2 regions of the Brevibacillus sp. FW306-2-1A-C05A genome follow, and region 2 is predicted to be linked to the other one. Evidence: a T-box and tRNA genes for the amino acid it is inferred to sense, from the RefSeq annotation. Region 2 holds a T-box; the other holds one or more tRNA genes.
What was found. The T-box of region 2 lies ahead of metG (methionine--tRNA ligase). A T-box ahead of a tRNA ligase gene usually reads a tRNA of that ligase, here a tRNA-Met.
Positions count from the first base shown of each region.

Region 1: it has a tRNA-Met gene. The T-box ahead of metG (methionine--tRNA ligase) is inferred to sense a tRNA for this amino acid. The anticodon was not compared.

Region 1 is NZ_JBYSWV010000001.1:510,838-518,249, forward strand. It holds gene AC3WJN_RS02625 (ABC transporter ATP-binding protein) at 1-262, opposite strand, end outside; gene AC3WJN_RS02630 (hypothetical protein) at 460-630, shown strand; gene pdxK (pyridoxine/pyridoxal/pyridoxamine kinase) at 801-1,613, shown strand; gene rarD (EamA family transporter RarD) at 1,694-2,602, opposite strand; gene AC3WJN_RS02645 (EamA family transporter) at 2,864-3,772, shown strand; gene AC3WJN_RS02650 (DinB family protein) at 3,905-4,369, shown strand; gene AC3WJN_RS02655 (glyoxalase superfamily protein) at 4,366-4,734, shown strand; tRNA gene AC3WJN_RS02660 (tRNA-His) at 5,019-5,094, opposite strand; tRNA gene AC3WJN_RS02665 (tRNA-Met) at 5,115-5,188, opposite strand; tRNA gene AC3WJN_RS02670 (tRNA-Gly) at 5,197-5,270, opposite strand; gene AC3WJN_RS02675 (hypothetical protein) at 5,690-6,505, shown strand; partial or broken gene AC3WJN_RS02680 (LysR family transcriptional regulator substrate-binding protein) at 6,660-7,040, opposite strand; gene AC3WJN_RS02685 (ABC transporter substrate-binding protein) at 7,013-7,412, opposite strand, start outside.
Region 2 is NZ_JBYSWV010000014.1:38,665-46,076, forward strand. It holds gene yabA (DNA replication initiation control protein YabA) at 1-119, shown strand, start outside; gene AC3WJN_RS10990 (tRNA1(Val) (adenine(37)-N6)-methyltransferase) at 215-982, shown strand; gene AC3WJN_RS10995 (GIY-YIG nuclease family protein) at 933-1,232, shown strand; gene rsmI (16S rRNA (cytidine(1402)-2'-O)-methyltransferase) at 1,229-2,119, shown strand; gene AC3WJN_RS11005 (AbrB/MazE/SpoVT family DNA-binding domain-containing protein) at 2,273-2,524, opposite strand; T-box leader at 2,950-3,205, shown strand; gene metG (methionine--tRNA ligase) at 3,259-5,283, shown strand; gene AC3WJN_RS11015 (TatD family hydrolase) at 5,311-6,081, shown strand; gene AC3WJN_RS11020 (resuscitation-promoting factor) at 6,451-7,412, shown strand, end outside.

The sequences.
Region 1 (7,412 bases), on a different contig from region 2:
GGCGAAACAGGCACAATTCATTTTCGTTAAACTTGGAGATTTCCTCGCCGCTCACCATCACGCTGCCTTCCTCCGGCTTGGTCAAACCAGCGAGCAAATTCAGCAGCGTCGACTTCCCTGAACCGGACGAACCGCACAAGGCGACAAACTCGCCCCGGTTGACGTGCAGGTTGATATCAAACAGCACCGGAACCTTGATCTTCCCCGTTCCGTAGCTGTGATTGACTCCGGTTACTGTCAGCTCTCCCGTTGTGTTGGCCATCTTTACAGCACCTCATTCGTTCTTTTCTCATACTAAAGACGTAAAAAGTCGAAAAACGTAACGGACTTGACAAAAACTATTTCGCCTTCACACAAATGCAACAGCTTTTTCAAAATCATGTAACAAACGCGTAACCAACTGCTGCCAAATACGTACTACAATATGAGTGTGAAGAAAACACGAAAGGGCGATGACCGATGACAATCTATCGCTTTTTATTTGAAACCGCAACTCGCAGATGGGTAGAAATCATCAAGGCGCCGAGCATGTTCGAAGCAGCCAAACAGGCCAAACAGCTCGCGACCAAACGCTCCCGCTCCCTGTCTACGCCGATCAGCTTTTCTTTTCATCACGCTGCCTCCCGCTAACATGATCTACATAATGAAAACCGTTTCTCATCCCGGGAAGCGGTTTTTTATTTATGGGGATATTATTGACACCGCTGTTTTTTTCCTCTTAATATAGAGGGAGACATTACAGTGCATGACAGTAAAGCTCTGCATTCACTTCGCTGCTGCACAAGAGGGAGATAATCAAAATGACAATGAAAAAAGCGCTTACCATTGCAGGCTCCGATACCAGCGGCGGTGCTGGACAACAGGCAGACCTCAAAACGTTTCAGGAGCTTGGCGTCTTCGGAATGACAGCCCTTACTGTTATCGTGGCCCAAGACCCGCACAATGACTGGTTCCATGAAGTGTTCCCGATCGATGTGGCTATTCTGGAAAAACAGATCGAAACGGTGCTCGCCGGAATCGGCGTCGATGCAGTCAAAACCGGGATGCTTGGCACCACCGAGCTGGTTGACCTCGCTGCCCGCAAAATAGAGCAATACCAATTGAAAAATGTCGTCGTAGACCCGGTGATGATCTGTAAAGGCGCTGAAGCGCTCCATCCGGAAATCGCCATCAGCCTGCGTGAAGTGCTGCTCCCGCGTGCGACGGTTGCCACGCCAAACTTGTTCGAAGCGGGCATCCTCAGCGAAATGGGCGCGCTGACAAGCGTAGAAGACATGAAAGAAGCGGCAAAACGCATTCATGACTTCGGCACTTCTTACGTCGTGGTAAAAGGCGGCACCAAGCTGCAAAGCGGCAATGCTGTCGACGTTTTCTACGACGGGCAAAACATCGAAGTGCTCGAATCCGAGCGCTTTGACACTACATTCACGCACGGAGCAGGCTGCACCTTCTCTGCTGCGATCTGCGCTGAGCTGGCAAAAGGCAATTCCGTGCGCGGAGCCGTCGAAGTCGCGAAGGAATTTATTACAGAAGCGATTCGCCACTCCTTTGCCCTCAACCAATACGTCGGCCCAACCAACCACGGCGCATACCGCCGCAAGCACCAAGGCTAAGGCCAGCGGTTCGCAAACAAAAACTCCTGACCCGCCGAGAGCATCGTCCCGGAATCGGTCAGGAGTTTTTTTCTCTAATCTCACGCTTGCTTTTTGATCGCCACTTCCGGCTTGAGCGGAACCGTCGCCGGCTTTTTGCGCATCGAGCTTACGGTAAAGATGACGAGCGCCGACCAGATGCACGAAAAGCTGATGAGATGCGTCGTCGTAAACGGCTCTCCGAACAAAAACACAGCGGTAAGCAGCGTAATCGTCGGCGAGACGTACTGGATGAAGCCGACGATCGAGAGCGGCAAGCGCTTCGCGGCTTGCGCAAACCAGTACAACGGCATCGCCGTCGCGACTCCGGCCAGCGCCAGCAACAACATCTGCCACCATGCCAAAGTCGTCACGGTCTCTGTCCCGTTGGCCTGGAGCATAATCAGATAGCCGAGCGCGATTGGCGCGACGAACAGCGTCTCCCACGCAAGCCCGATCATCGCCTCCATCTTCACCACCTTTTTCGCCAGGCCGTAAAACGCAAACGTGAGCGCCAGCGAGAGGGCAATCCACGGAAACTCGCCGTATTGCACGGTGATGAACAGGACGCCGCAGGCAGCCAGAATCAGCGCTACCCACTGTCCGGCATGCATTTTTTCTTTTAAAAAGATCACGCCGAGCAGCACCGTAAACAGCGGATTCATATAGTAGCCAAGGCTCGTTTGCATGACCTGGTTGTTGTTTACCGCCCAAATGTAGATCAGCCAGTTCGCACTGATGAGCAGGGAGCAGATGGCAAGCGCCGCGGCTATTTTGCCTCCGGATACCGATCCCCACATCGCGCGCCAGCGTTTCGTTACCTGAATAATGATTGCGACAAAAAGAACAGACCAGACGATGCGATGCGCCAAAATCTCCCATGCGCCCATCGACTGGAACAGCTTCCAGTACAGCGGGAGCATCCCCCATGCAAAATACGCGGCAAACGCGTAAAGTATCCCCTGTTTCATTTTTCTTCCTCCACTGATTTTGCCATGTGCCCATCCTATAGAGTAGTGTAACGGAATTGTCGCCAATCGGCTATGTATTCATCACCAATATAAGCGCTCGAGACACTTTCATTCGCTACCATGGCAGCGATGTAACAAGACATCTGATTACCTCAGTAACACAATGAAGTGAGATCAAATTTTTCATTGTACCATTTTTAACGCTGGTGTACAATAGGCATTATTCAACCGAGTTTAGTCATAAGAAAGGAATTTTTACCTATGACATACTGGCGTTCTGTTTTGTTAGTCTTGCTCGGCGCATGCAGCTACGGGGTGCTGTCCCTGTTCATGAAGCACGCGTTCGCCCTTGGCTTCACTCCTTTTGAAATGAGCGGGAGCCAACTGATTTTCGGCGGCTTGATTATGTCGATTGCGGCCTTGTTCTTCTCGCGGGAACGGTTTCATTGGAAATATTTGCTGATTTTGGCGCCAGTCAGCCTGATGATGGCTTCCACCAGTATTTTTTACCATCAGGCTGTCAGTCGCGTGTCTGCTTCGCTCGCCATCGTGCTGTTGTTCCAGTTCACCTGGATCGGTGTCCTGCTCGAATCGCTCGTCGACCGCAAATGGCCGACAGCAGAAAAATGGGTATCGCTGCTCATGCTCGGCGGCGGGACGGTGCTGGCCAGCGGTCTTAGCGAAGGCGGGCTGCAAAACGTCAGCATCACGGGTCTGGTCTGCGGCCTGTTGTCGGGGGCAACGTTCGCGCTGGTCATTTTCTTCAGCGGGCGCGTCCTTCCGGGCATGAATCCTTATTTGCGCAGCGCGATTACGATCAGCATGGCAGCCGTGATGCTCTCCATCGTCTACCCGCCTACTTTTTTGCTCAATGGACGGCTGATGGACGGACTGCTTCCGCTCGGCTTGCTCGTTGCCGTATTCGGCTCGGTCATCCCGATTTTTTGCCTGGCGGTAGGCGTCCCCCGCATCGGCAACGGCCTCGCCACGATCTTGAGTGCCGTCGAGTTGCCAACCGTCGTGCTTTTGTCCTGCTTTGTCCTCCAAGAAAACGTGACGCTTTCCCAATGGGGCGGCGTTCTGATGATCCTCGCGGCCATCTGCGTGCCGCAAATCAAATGGCGCAGGCTTTTCGCGCCCGCCCATGTCTTGGAGAAAAAAGGCATGTAATTGAATCAAGCGTGTCGGTCCACCGGGGACCCGGCACGCTTTTTTTTCTGTGCCTTTCCCTTCTCGCGGATAGGAGAAAGCGGCGATGGCATGGAATGGTAAGAAGAAGCGAAATCAGGAGGGAACAGAGGTATGGAAAAACGGCATATTGTCCTCTTTCAGCAGTTGGAAGATTATCGAAAGGAAGTGCTGGAGGCGGTAAACGGCTTGTCAGAGGAAGAAGCGCTCATCGTCCCGGCGGGCTTTTCCAACAATATTTTGTGGAACTTGGGACACATCTATCTGGATCAATACTTATGGCTGCAGCACTTGACGAAAGAGGAGGCTCCGATTCCGCCCGGCTTCCGCGAATGGTTCGGCTACGGGACCAAACCGGCAGACTGGCAATCTCCTCCCCCTCCCCTGCAAACCATCCTCGCCTTGCTGGAAGAACAGCCTCAGCAAATTCGCTCCGCCTATGGGGAGCGGCTGGAGGAACCATTTCCTGCCACCGAATCTGGCATGCACACCATCGCCCAGGTGCTGGTGCGGACGATTTTTCACGAAGGGCTGCATTTGTCCACGATTACTGCATTAAGGAGGTTTGTGAACAGATGACTCTTGCCGTCACGCCTGTCTTCCGCATTTTTGACGAAGCAAAAGCGAAGGAGTTTTACGTCGATTTTCTCGGATTTCAGGTCGATTGGGAGCATCGCTACGAGGACCATTTTCCGCTGTACATGCAAGTCTCGTCGCCCGAGTGCGTGCTGCACTTAACCGAACATCACGGAGACGCCTGTCCGGGCGCGGCTGTCCGCGTGCAGGTCGAGGACATCGAGCTGCTGCACCAGACGCTTACCGGCAAGTCGTACAAATACGCCCGGCCCGGTCTGGAAAAAACGCCATGGGGAACGCGCGAGGTGTGCGTGACAGACCCGTTTGGCAACCGGATTCACTTTTTTCAGCCGCATCCTTTTCCGTAAGCAGGCAAAAACAAGCTCCCGCTGGCAGCTTCTTGGCCGCGTAAGGAACTGTGTCGCCCCGCCGCGAACCTTTCTCGTGCGCGCGCTTGTATGCTTTTTTCGCACCGCCTGCATGTTTCGCCGCATGAAGGCGGGGCGGTCGATCGCATGTGTGCCTATGCTCGGACCACTGCCATGCTGCACCGCAACATGTAGCGAGCGAGAAACTCGTCCTGAAAATGCGCATACAAAAAGCCCAGCCAGATCCGTGCAGGAATCTCGCTGGGCTTTTGCTGTTTCTACTATGGGGCGATCGATGGGACTCGAACCCACGAATGCCGGAGCCACAATCCGGTGCGTTAACCCCTTCGCCACGACCGCCATGTGTGGAATCAATCAGGTAGCGGCGGAGGGAGTCGAACCCCCGACCTTTCGGGTATGAACCGAACGCTCTGACCATCTGAGCTACACCGCCAAACGCTATGGAGCGGGTGATGGGAATCGAACCCACGCGACCAGCTTGGAAGGCTGGAGTTCTACCATTGAACTACACCCGCAAAACAAATGCTGTCCCCTTTTGCGCAAGCTGTCGCTTGCCAGGTTCGCATTGCTGAAAAGTGGTTTTCGGACCTCTTTTACAAGCGTAATTGTAACATATGTGAAAAAAAAGTCAAGGATATGGAAAGTGACGCCATATAAAGCCGTTGTGTATAGGCTCGGGTCGACAAGCACAAACTTGTCCGTCCGCGACGGCGCGGGCTGTCCTTTGTATATTATATAGAAGAAAAACATCCTGCTTCCTCCGAGCCGTTCGCGGAAATTCGCCCTAGTTCATGATAGGCAGGCTGTTTTTTGCGGCCTTCTCCGTTCAAAAAAACTTTAACCATTGTCCGCAATTCCTATACACAAATGGAAAAATATAGCCGATGGTAACAGGAGAAGCAGCATTACCGCTGATTGGAAAAGAGGAACCCATGTGAAAATTTCCATGTCGCACGCCCTGCACCCCCAAAGCCCCCTTCGCTTAAGCAACGGGGCTGAAAATCAGGCAGTAGCGGACAGGCAGCAAAAAAAACAAGCCGATTCCGTCACTGTCAGTTCCCAGGCTCGCAGCCTTTTTGCGAAAAACAACCAGTCGAAAAAAAATGACCTGATGCAATCGTTGCAGCCCCAACGGGAAAAGCTGCAAGAGAGCAAAAGCAAATTATATGAGTCAGCATTGAAATCGGGCGGGCAAGCCCAGGGCATCCAGGAGCAGATCAAGGCGCTCGATGAGCAAATTCGCGCTCTGGATGAACAAATCAGCCAAATCAAGCTGGATGAAATGCAGAAGACGTTCGTCCAGGATGCAGACAGCAAACAGCCGACTCCTGAAAAACCCGCTGACGCTGGCAACCAGACTGCCGAAGAACCTGCCTTCCAGCATTTCATGGCGTTGTCCGGTAACTTGGAGCAGCTCGAACAGCTTTCTGCCCAGAAACATAAAATCGCCCGCGGCATCCGGGTGTTGAATCAGGAGATCAAGCTGGACGAAAGCCGGGCTTTGTCAGGCCAAACGGCAACAGCCAAACGCGAGCAAGTGGCCGCACTGGAACAGACGATGGGCAGGCTCGATGAGCAGATGGGAGAAAAGTTTAAGGCGCTGACAGCACAGCTCAGCGAGCAGACGAATTTTGCCGAAGCCGAATCTTTCAGCACCGCTGCCCCTCCCCGCAATGCAGATGAATCGAGCAGCGGCGAGTCTTCGGCAGAAAACGCCCAGTCCGCACCTGACCTGGAACTCGCCCCGTAACGCGAGACAGAACAACCCACCTTTACGAGTGGAGCGACCACGCCGCGCCAGATGTTGCGGCCCGCTCGTAAAGGTGGGTTTTCGTATTCTTTCTTGTGTGGCAAACAGCAGCAGACTGGCTCTGACCTGGCTGTCGTGGCCGCCCGTCTGCCTGTCATTTTCCACGCTCCAAGCGGAAAGCATCCGGTTTGCAAAAGGACAGCAGCGCATTGCTCGTGACGTCCGCAAAGTATTCCTCCACGATCTCGCGAAACTCCCGGGCAGCGCGGGAAATGTACCGGCTCTTGTGCCAGAGCAAAGCGATCTCGCGCGCCAAATTGCAGCCCTCTACCCGCAAATAGTGGACCTGCTCGTGCAAGCTCCTTCCCGTGCAAGGGATAAAGGCGATGCCGATTCCCGCCTCTACGAGCGCAACCAGCCGGGCAGGTTCATCGCCTTCGTACACGTAAGCTGGCTCGAGGGCTGATTTCAGCATGTATCCAGATGGCAGGAGGAAATATTCCGCTGTCAAAACTGATGCTTGCCCTCGACCAGCATGTCGGCAATCAGATCGACTTGTGCTTTTACGGCAATCGGGTCGTACGGCCAAAAATAGTCGGTATCCATCTGGTAAACGCGGCCGTTTTTGACTGCGTCCAGCGTGTTCCAGATCGGATTGCTCGGATCAAGTCCCGCCTGCTTGCCCGACTCCACAAAAAGGTAGTCGCCGGAAAATTCGTTGACCTGCTCTAACGAGATGGTCACATGCTCTTTGCCCTCGTCTACGCTTTTTTGCACCAGCGGCGGTCGCTTCAGCCCAAGATGCTTGTACATGGCTTCGGCTCCCCGCCAAAGGCCGTCGGCGTACACCACCAGTTGCTTGTCGAAGTCGCCCATGATCGCAGCCGTCGCGTTTTCGCCGACGACT
Region 2 (7,412 bases):
ACCTTGCCCGCCTGTATGCAGAAGGGTTTCACATCTGCAACGTGCATTTCGGCAGTCTGCGCAAAGAAGGGGATTGTCTGTTCTGTCTCTCGTTTTTGAGCGGAGGACCTCAAAAATAAAAGGTGACGAGCGATCACCACATGGAGAAAGCGACCTGTGCCACGTGTCAGGTCGCTTTTTCCAAGACAAGGAAAAAAGGAGTAGGGAACAAAGGATGGAACCAGTCATTAACGTGCCGCTCTATGATGCGGAGCGCATTGACGATTTATTGACTCACGAAATGAAAATTATCCAGAGCCACGAGGTGTTCTGTTTTTCGATGGACGCCGTGCTGCTGGCGCGGTTTGCGTCCGTTCCCAAGCGCGGGAGAGTGCTCGACATGTGCACGGGCAACGGAGCGATCCCGCTTATCATGACCACGCGCACACCGGAAGCGCGTTTTGATGGCATCGAAATTCAGCAGCGGCTGTTCGACATGGCGAGCCGCAACGTGACGCTCAACGGACTGACGGAGCGGATCGAGATGCACCACGGAGATGTCAAGGACGCGGTATCGCTTTTCGGGCACGGGAAATTCGATCTGATTACGTGCAATCCGCCTTATATGCCTGCGACGAGCGGGGAGAAAAATGTAAGCGAGCATTTTGCAATCGCCCGTCATGAGATTTTGCTCTCGCTGGAAGACGTCATTCGCGTGGGCAGCCAGTTGTTGAAAAACGGCGGCAAGCTTGCTCTCGTTCACCGTTCGACGCGGTTGATCGACATTATTTCCTTGATGCGCCAGTACGGAATCGAGCCGAAGCGGATGCGTCTGGTTTACCCGCGCAAGGAAGCCGAGCCGAATATGGTGCTGATCGAAGGAATCAGGGGTGGCAAGCCGGAGCTGAGGATTCAGCCGCCGCTGATTGTCTATGAGAATGGTGAGGAATACTGTGAAGAACTGCAAGAAATTTACTTCGGCAGACGAGATTCCCTCGCATAAAAGCCATTTTGTCTACATTCTCGCCTGCGCGGACGGCTCCTTGTACACCGGCTATACGACGGAGTTGCTGCGCCGCCTGGCGATGCACAATGAAGGCAAAGGGGCGAAATACACCAGAGGGCGCGGGCCGCTTGCGCTTGTCTTTTGGGAAGAAGGGCCTGACCGTTCGTGGGGCTTGAAGCGCGAGGAAGGAATCAAACGGCTGAATCGCAAGCAAAAAGAACAGTTGATTGGAGGGACGCCGCGATGAATATACAGCGCAGCTTTGCGCAGGAAGAAACAGGTGTCCTGTATCTGGTCGCTACGCCAATCGGCAATCTCGATGATATGACGGTCCGTTGCCTGGAAACGCTGCGGGCGGTTGATGTGATTGCCTGCGAGGATACGCGTCAAACAAGGAAGCTGTTGAACCATTTTCAAATCGAAAAGCGCACCGTGAGCTATCACGAACATAATAAGGAAGCGAGCGGTCAGGGGCTGCTGCAATGGCTGGCCGAAGGAAAACAGATCGCGCTGGTGAGCGACGCCGGACTTCCGGCGATATCCGATCCGGGCGCTGATCTCGTGCGCGATGCGGTCGCTGCCGGATACCCTGTCGTTCCGGTGCCAGGAGCCAACGCAGGGCTGACGGCGTTGATCGCTTCGGGGCTGCCGACAGACCGCTTTGTCTTTTGCGGCTTTATCGGCCGGGAAAACAAGGAGCGGCGCGAAGAGCTGGAACGACTCAAGCGCTACCCGGAGACGCTGATTTTTTATGAAGCGCCGCACCGCATCGAGAAGACGATTGCGGCCATGCGGGAAGCGTGGGGGAATCGGCGGGCCGTGCTGGCGCGCGAGCTGACCAAGCGCTACGAAGAGTTCGTGCGCGGCACTTTTGATGAGCTGCTGGAATGGCTGGGCAATGGCGAAGTGCGCGGCGAGTTTTGCGTGATTGTCGAAGGCTTTACAGGCACAACCGCTGCTGAAGCAGACGAGGAAAACATCTGGTGGCAGCAGTTGAGCATTGTCCAGCATGTCGAGCATTACTGCGAGCAAGGCTTGAGCAAAAAAGAGGCGATCAAACAGGCGGCAGACGATCGCGGTTTGCCCAAGCGCGACGTCTACAACGAATACCACCGCGACCAGGAAGACGAGTAAGATGAGCAGGAAGCTGACCGAACGGGTCGGCTTTTTCTTTTCGTCCGATCAACCAGCGCAGCAGCGACGCAGGCAGTACAAATAGCCTCCGCGAAGCTTGTCCCTTTGCGAAGGCATATCGTATGTAAATCAAGTACGTATGGAAATGAGTGTTTAGCGTTTAACAACAGGCATCTCGGTCAGGCAATCCTGGCACACGATTTTACCTTTAAAATGAGATACTTTATCAGCGTTTCCACAGAAGATGCAAGCAGGCTCGTATTTTTTCAGGATGATGCGCTCGCCATCTACGTAAATTTCCAAAGCGTCTTTTTCCGCGATGCCCAGTGTGCGGCGCAATTCGATCGGAATAACGACACGACCCAGTTCATCTACTTTACGAACAATCCCTGTTGATTTCATCATAGTAAATTCTCCTCTCAAGTCTTCATATGTCGATGTATTGGTAAACGCTCATCATTAATCGTCAATATTCGACATTATCTGTTGGGATTATCATACCAGCGATTCCCAAAGGTGTCAACATCATTTTGACAAATCTTTGAAAAGCAAAGTTTTTTTTGAAAACAGGAAAGCTGATATATCAGCGTTTCGTAGAAAAATGGAAACGGTATGGAAAATTTTATGGATAAAATTAACTGGGAGAAATGCGTGTCGAATCGGTCACTTTATGTCGAATAAAGCCGCGCCCATTCGACAAAAAAGCCTTGTCTTCTCTTTTTTGCCTTTTCCTGTCATGTATAAAATAAATCGTAGCCGTTCGGCCCTCCTGGATGTTTACAAAACAAGTCGGTCGTGTACAATAGAGGGTAAATGAGGGAATTGATAGCAAAACGACTATGATGGGAAGAGTAAGCCGATCCTCCTTATCCCAGAGAGCCGGGGTAGCTGAAAACCGGCATAAGCGAGCAGGCTGAACATGGCCCCAGAGTCTTGCAGATGAACAGCCACGGAAATGACCGTGCCCAGTAGTTTGTGACGTCGGCCCACGTTACGGGCAGAGTCTGTTTCAGACTCACCAAGTCCGTTGTCCGCGAGGGGAACGGAGCATTTGGGTGGTACCGCGAGTTAGAGCTCGCCCCAATTTTTGGGGTGGGCTTTTCTATTTTTCTAAACGTTATCAGGAGGGGCTAGGTTGCATGAAACCAACATATTACATCACCACACCGATTTACTATCCAAGCAACAAGCTGCACATCGGCAATGCCTACACGACAATTGCTTGTGATGCTCTGGCGCGCTACAAACGTTTGCGCGGCTATGACGTCTACTACCTGACAGGTACGGACGAGCATGGACAAAAGCTTCAGGAGCGCGCAGCCGAAGACGGCAAACAGCCGCTGGAGTTCATCGATCCGGTTGTTGACTGGATTCGCGACCTGTGGCAAAAACTGGACATCTCCTACGACGATTTCATCCGCACCACGCAGCCGCGTCATAAGGAAGTCGTGCAAAAAGTGTTCCAGCGTCTGCTCGATCAGGGCGACATTTACTTGGGCGAGTATGAGGGATACTACTGTGTGCCGGACGAGGCTTTCTGGACCGAGACACAATGTAAGACCGACAAAGGCTACATTTGCCCGGATTGCGGCCGCGAAGTGAAAAAAGTGAAGGAGAAAAACTACTTCTTCCGCTTGTCCAAATACCAGGACAGATTGCTCGCGCACATCGAGGCGAACCCTGACTTCATCCAACCGGAGAGCCGCCGCAACGAGATGATTAACAACTTCCTCAAGCCGGGCCTCCAGGATTTGTCCGTATCCCGCAGCACGTTTGACTGGGGGATCAAAGTGCCGAGCGATCCTGAGCACGTCATTTACGTCTGGATCGACGCGTTGACCAACTACATTTCCGCGCTCGGCTACTTGTCTGACGACGACAGCAAATACCGCCGTTTCTGGCCTGCGAATGTGCATATGGTGGGAAAAGACATTTTGCGCTTCCATACGATCTACTGGCCGATTTTGCTGATGGCGCTCGATGTGCCGCTGCCAAAACAAGTTTTCGGTCATGGCTGGCTGCTGATGCCGGACGGAAAAATGTCCAAATCCAAAGGCAACGTCATTGATCCGAAGCTGCTGATTGATCGCTATGGCTCCGATGGCGTGCGCTACTTCCTGCTGCGCGAGATCAACTTCGGCCAGGATGGCATTTTCACACCGGAATCGTTTATCCAGCGTCTGAACTACGATCTGGCAAACGACATCGGCAACCTGCTGAGCCGTACCACTACGATGATCGAAAAATATTTCGATGGCATCGTGCCAGCCGCACAAGATGCCGGAGAGCCGGATGACAGCCTGATCGGCCTGGCGATGAAAACAAAGGCGCTGGTCGAGGAGCATATGGAAGAAATGCGTTTCTCCAACGCGCTTGCCCACATCTGGGAGCTGGTAGGACGCACCAACAAATACATCGACGAAACGATGCCGTGGAATCTGGCAAAATCGGAAGAAACCAAGGGACGTTTGGCAACGGTCATGTACAATCTTGCGGAGAGCATCCGCATCACCTCCATTTTGATTCAGCCGTTCATGACCAAAGCTCCGGCGAAAATCTGGGACCAACTCGGAATCCTGGGCAACGAGCAGGCAACAAGCTGGGAATCTGCCGGCGTCTGGGGCGGATTGCCTGCCGGAAGCACTGTCAGCCGCAAAGAGCTGCTGTTCCCGCGCCTGGACGTGCAGGCTGAGCTGGCCTTCATCGACGAATCGACAGCAGAAGCGCGCCGCCAAGCAGAGGAAAACAAGAAAAAGCAAGACGCATTGAAAGGGGAAGCACCTGTGAACGAAACGACTGCCAACCAAGCTGAAGTAACGGAAAAACCAGCAGATGCCAAAGACGAGATCGGCATCGACGATTTTGGCAAAGTAGAGCTGCGTGTCGCACAAGTAGTAGAATGTGTGAAGCATCCAAACGCCGACAAGCTGTTGATTTTGCAACTCGACCTCGGCTATGAAAAACGCCAGGTTGTATCCGGTATCGCCAAATACTACACTCCGGAAGAAATGGTCGGCAAAAAAGTAATCCTCGTCGCCAATCTGAAGCCAGTCAAGCTGCGTGGCGAGCTGTCGCAGGGCATGATCCTGGCAGCATCCGCAGGCGACCAACTGACGCTGGCGACAGTCGATCCGAGCATGCCAAACGGAGCGATTGTGAAGTAACGAGGGCTAGGAAAGGAAGGACCTATTTTGCTATTTGAAACGCACGCGCATCTGAACGCGAAGGAATTCGACGAGGATCGCGAGGAGGTCATTGCCCGCGCGCGGGAAAACGGCGTCAGCACGATCGTGAACATCGGGTTTAACGCGGAAACCATCCCGACCTGCATGGAGCTGGCGAAAACCTATGATTTTATTTACGCAGTCGTAGGATGGCACCCTCAGGACGCAAAAGATATGACAGACGAGCATCTGGAATGGATCGAGGAGCTGAGTCGTGATCCGAAAGTAGTGGGGCTGGGCGAAATGGGCCTCGACTACTACTGGGATACGTCGCCAAAAGACGTGCAGGCCGAAGTGTTCCGCAAGCAGATTCGTCTGGCGCGAAAACTCGACATGCCGATCATCATCCACAACCGGGACGCTCACCAGGATGTTTTGACGATCCTCAAAGAAGAGAAGGCAGCAGAAGTCGGGGGAATCATGCACTGCTTCTCGGGTAGCTGGGAGACAGCGAAGCAGGCGCTGGACATGAATTTTTACATCTCGTTCGGCGGCCCGCTGACTTTCAAAAACGCGAAGCAGCCAAAAGAAGTAGCGGCAAAAGTACCGCTCGACAAGCTGTTGATAGAAACAGACTGCCCGTACCTCACTCCTCACCCGTTCCGCGGCAAGCGAAATGAGAGTGGCTACGTGCGCTACGTCTGCGAAGAAATGGCGAACATTCGCGGCCTGTCTTACGAAGAAATGGCGCAAATCACGACGGAAAACGCAAGGCGTCTGTTCCGCCTTCAACCGTAAACAAACCGCAAGCAAAAACGGGAAATCACGACATATCACGTGATTTCCCGTTTTTTTGTTCCTCGATCTTGTTGTTCTACTCGTTTTTGGTGGCGCATACCTTGAACAATGTGTCGAACGATTATTGTCCATCCGACACGGCTCCTCGACAGGAATCTGCTACCATTCGCCATCTGTTTTTTGCTAGTCTGTTAGCATTATCGCTTCGGCCAAGGGAGGGTAAATTTGACAAAGCCGGGAAAGTGACATACAATCAAAGCCGACCTTGCTAAGTACTGGCCACTTCCAGAATATTAGTGCAATTACATCGACCCTTACCTGGCTAGACAGGAGAAGCCTCGTGCTTTTCTAGGAAAAGGAGTGTGGGAAATGGAGTTACGCGCGATATGGGAAAGGTATAAGAATCGGGGACTTGTTCTTTTTGGCGTCCTCTCTCTTGTTCTCATTCCCATGATTGGCTATTTCTCTGCCCAGGCTACCCAGCCAAAACAGGTCACTTTTTCGTTGGACGGAGAAAGCCAGACGGTAGCTACCAAAGCGAGTACCGTTGAGCAGTTCTTGACCGAGCGAAACATTACGGTAACGGAAAAGGATTCCCTTCAACCAACACCTGAGACGAAGCTATCAGACGGAGCAATGATTACTTTACATACAGCCTGGTCCATTCCGGTCCAGGTTGACGGGCAGACAAAAACGATACTGACGCTTAGCCGCGATGTTGCTGGCGCGTTGAAGGACAGCGGCATTGCGCTAGGTGAAAAGGACCGGGTGGAGCCGGCCTTGAGCGCCTCGCTGACCAAAGACTCGACAATCACGATCAAGCGCGTATTCGAGCAGATGGTAAAAGTCGAGGAGCGAGTTACTTTCCAGGAAATACGCAAAAACGATCCAGCGTTAGAGAAAGGCAAGTCCCGTGTATTGCAAAACGGGCAAGAGGGTAAGGCAATTGCACACTACAAGCTGGTTATGGAAGACGGGAAGGAGGTCTCCCGTGAACTGGTGACAAGAGACGTGCTTGTGCCGAAGAAAGACCAGATCGTGGCGGTGGGAACGGCAGTTCCTGCGCTGCAAAACAACGATCCGTCGCAACGGGTCCTGGTCGCTTCAGCAACGGGTATGGTCTCGCGTGGTGGAAAAGTATTTAGGCCGAAAAAAGTACTGAACGGGGTTACCTTGACCGCCTATTCTCCTGCGGGGGGAGGCAAACACCCTAGCTCGCCAGGCTACGGCCGCACGGCGACGGGCGTGAAGGCCAAGGCAGGTCATACCATCGCTGTAGATCCAAAAGTGATTCCGTATGGCTGGTGGGTTTACATCGAGGGCGTTGGGTA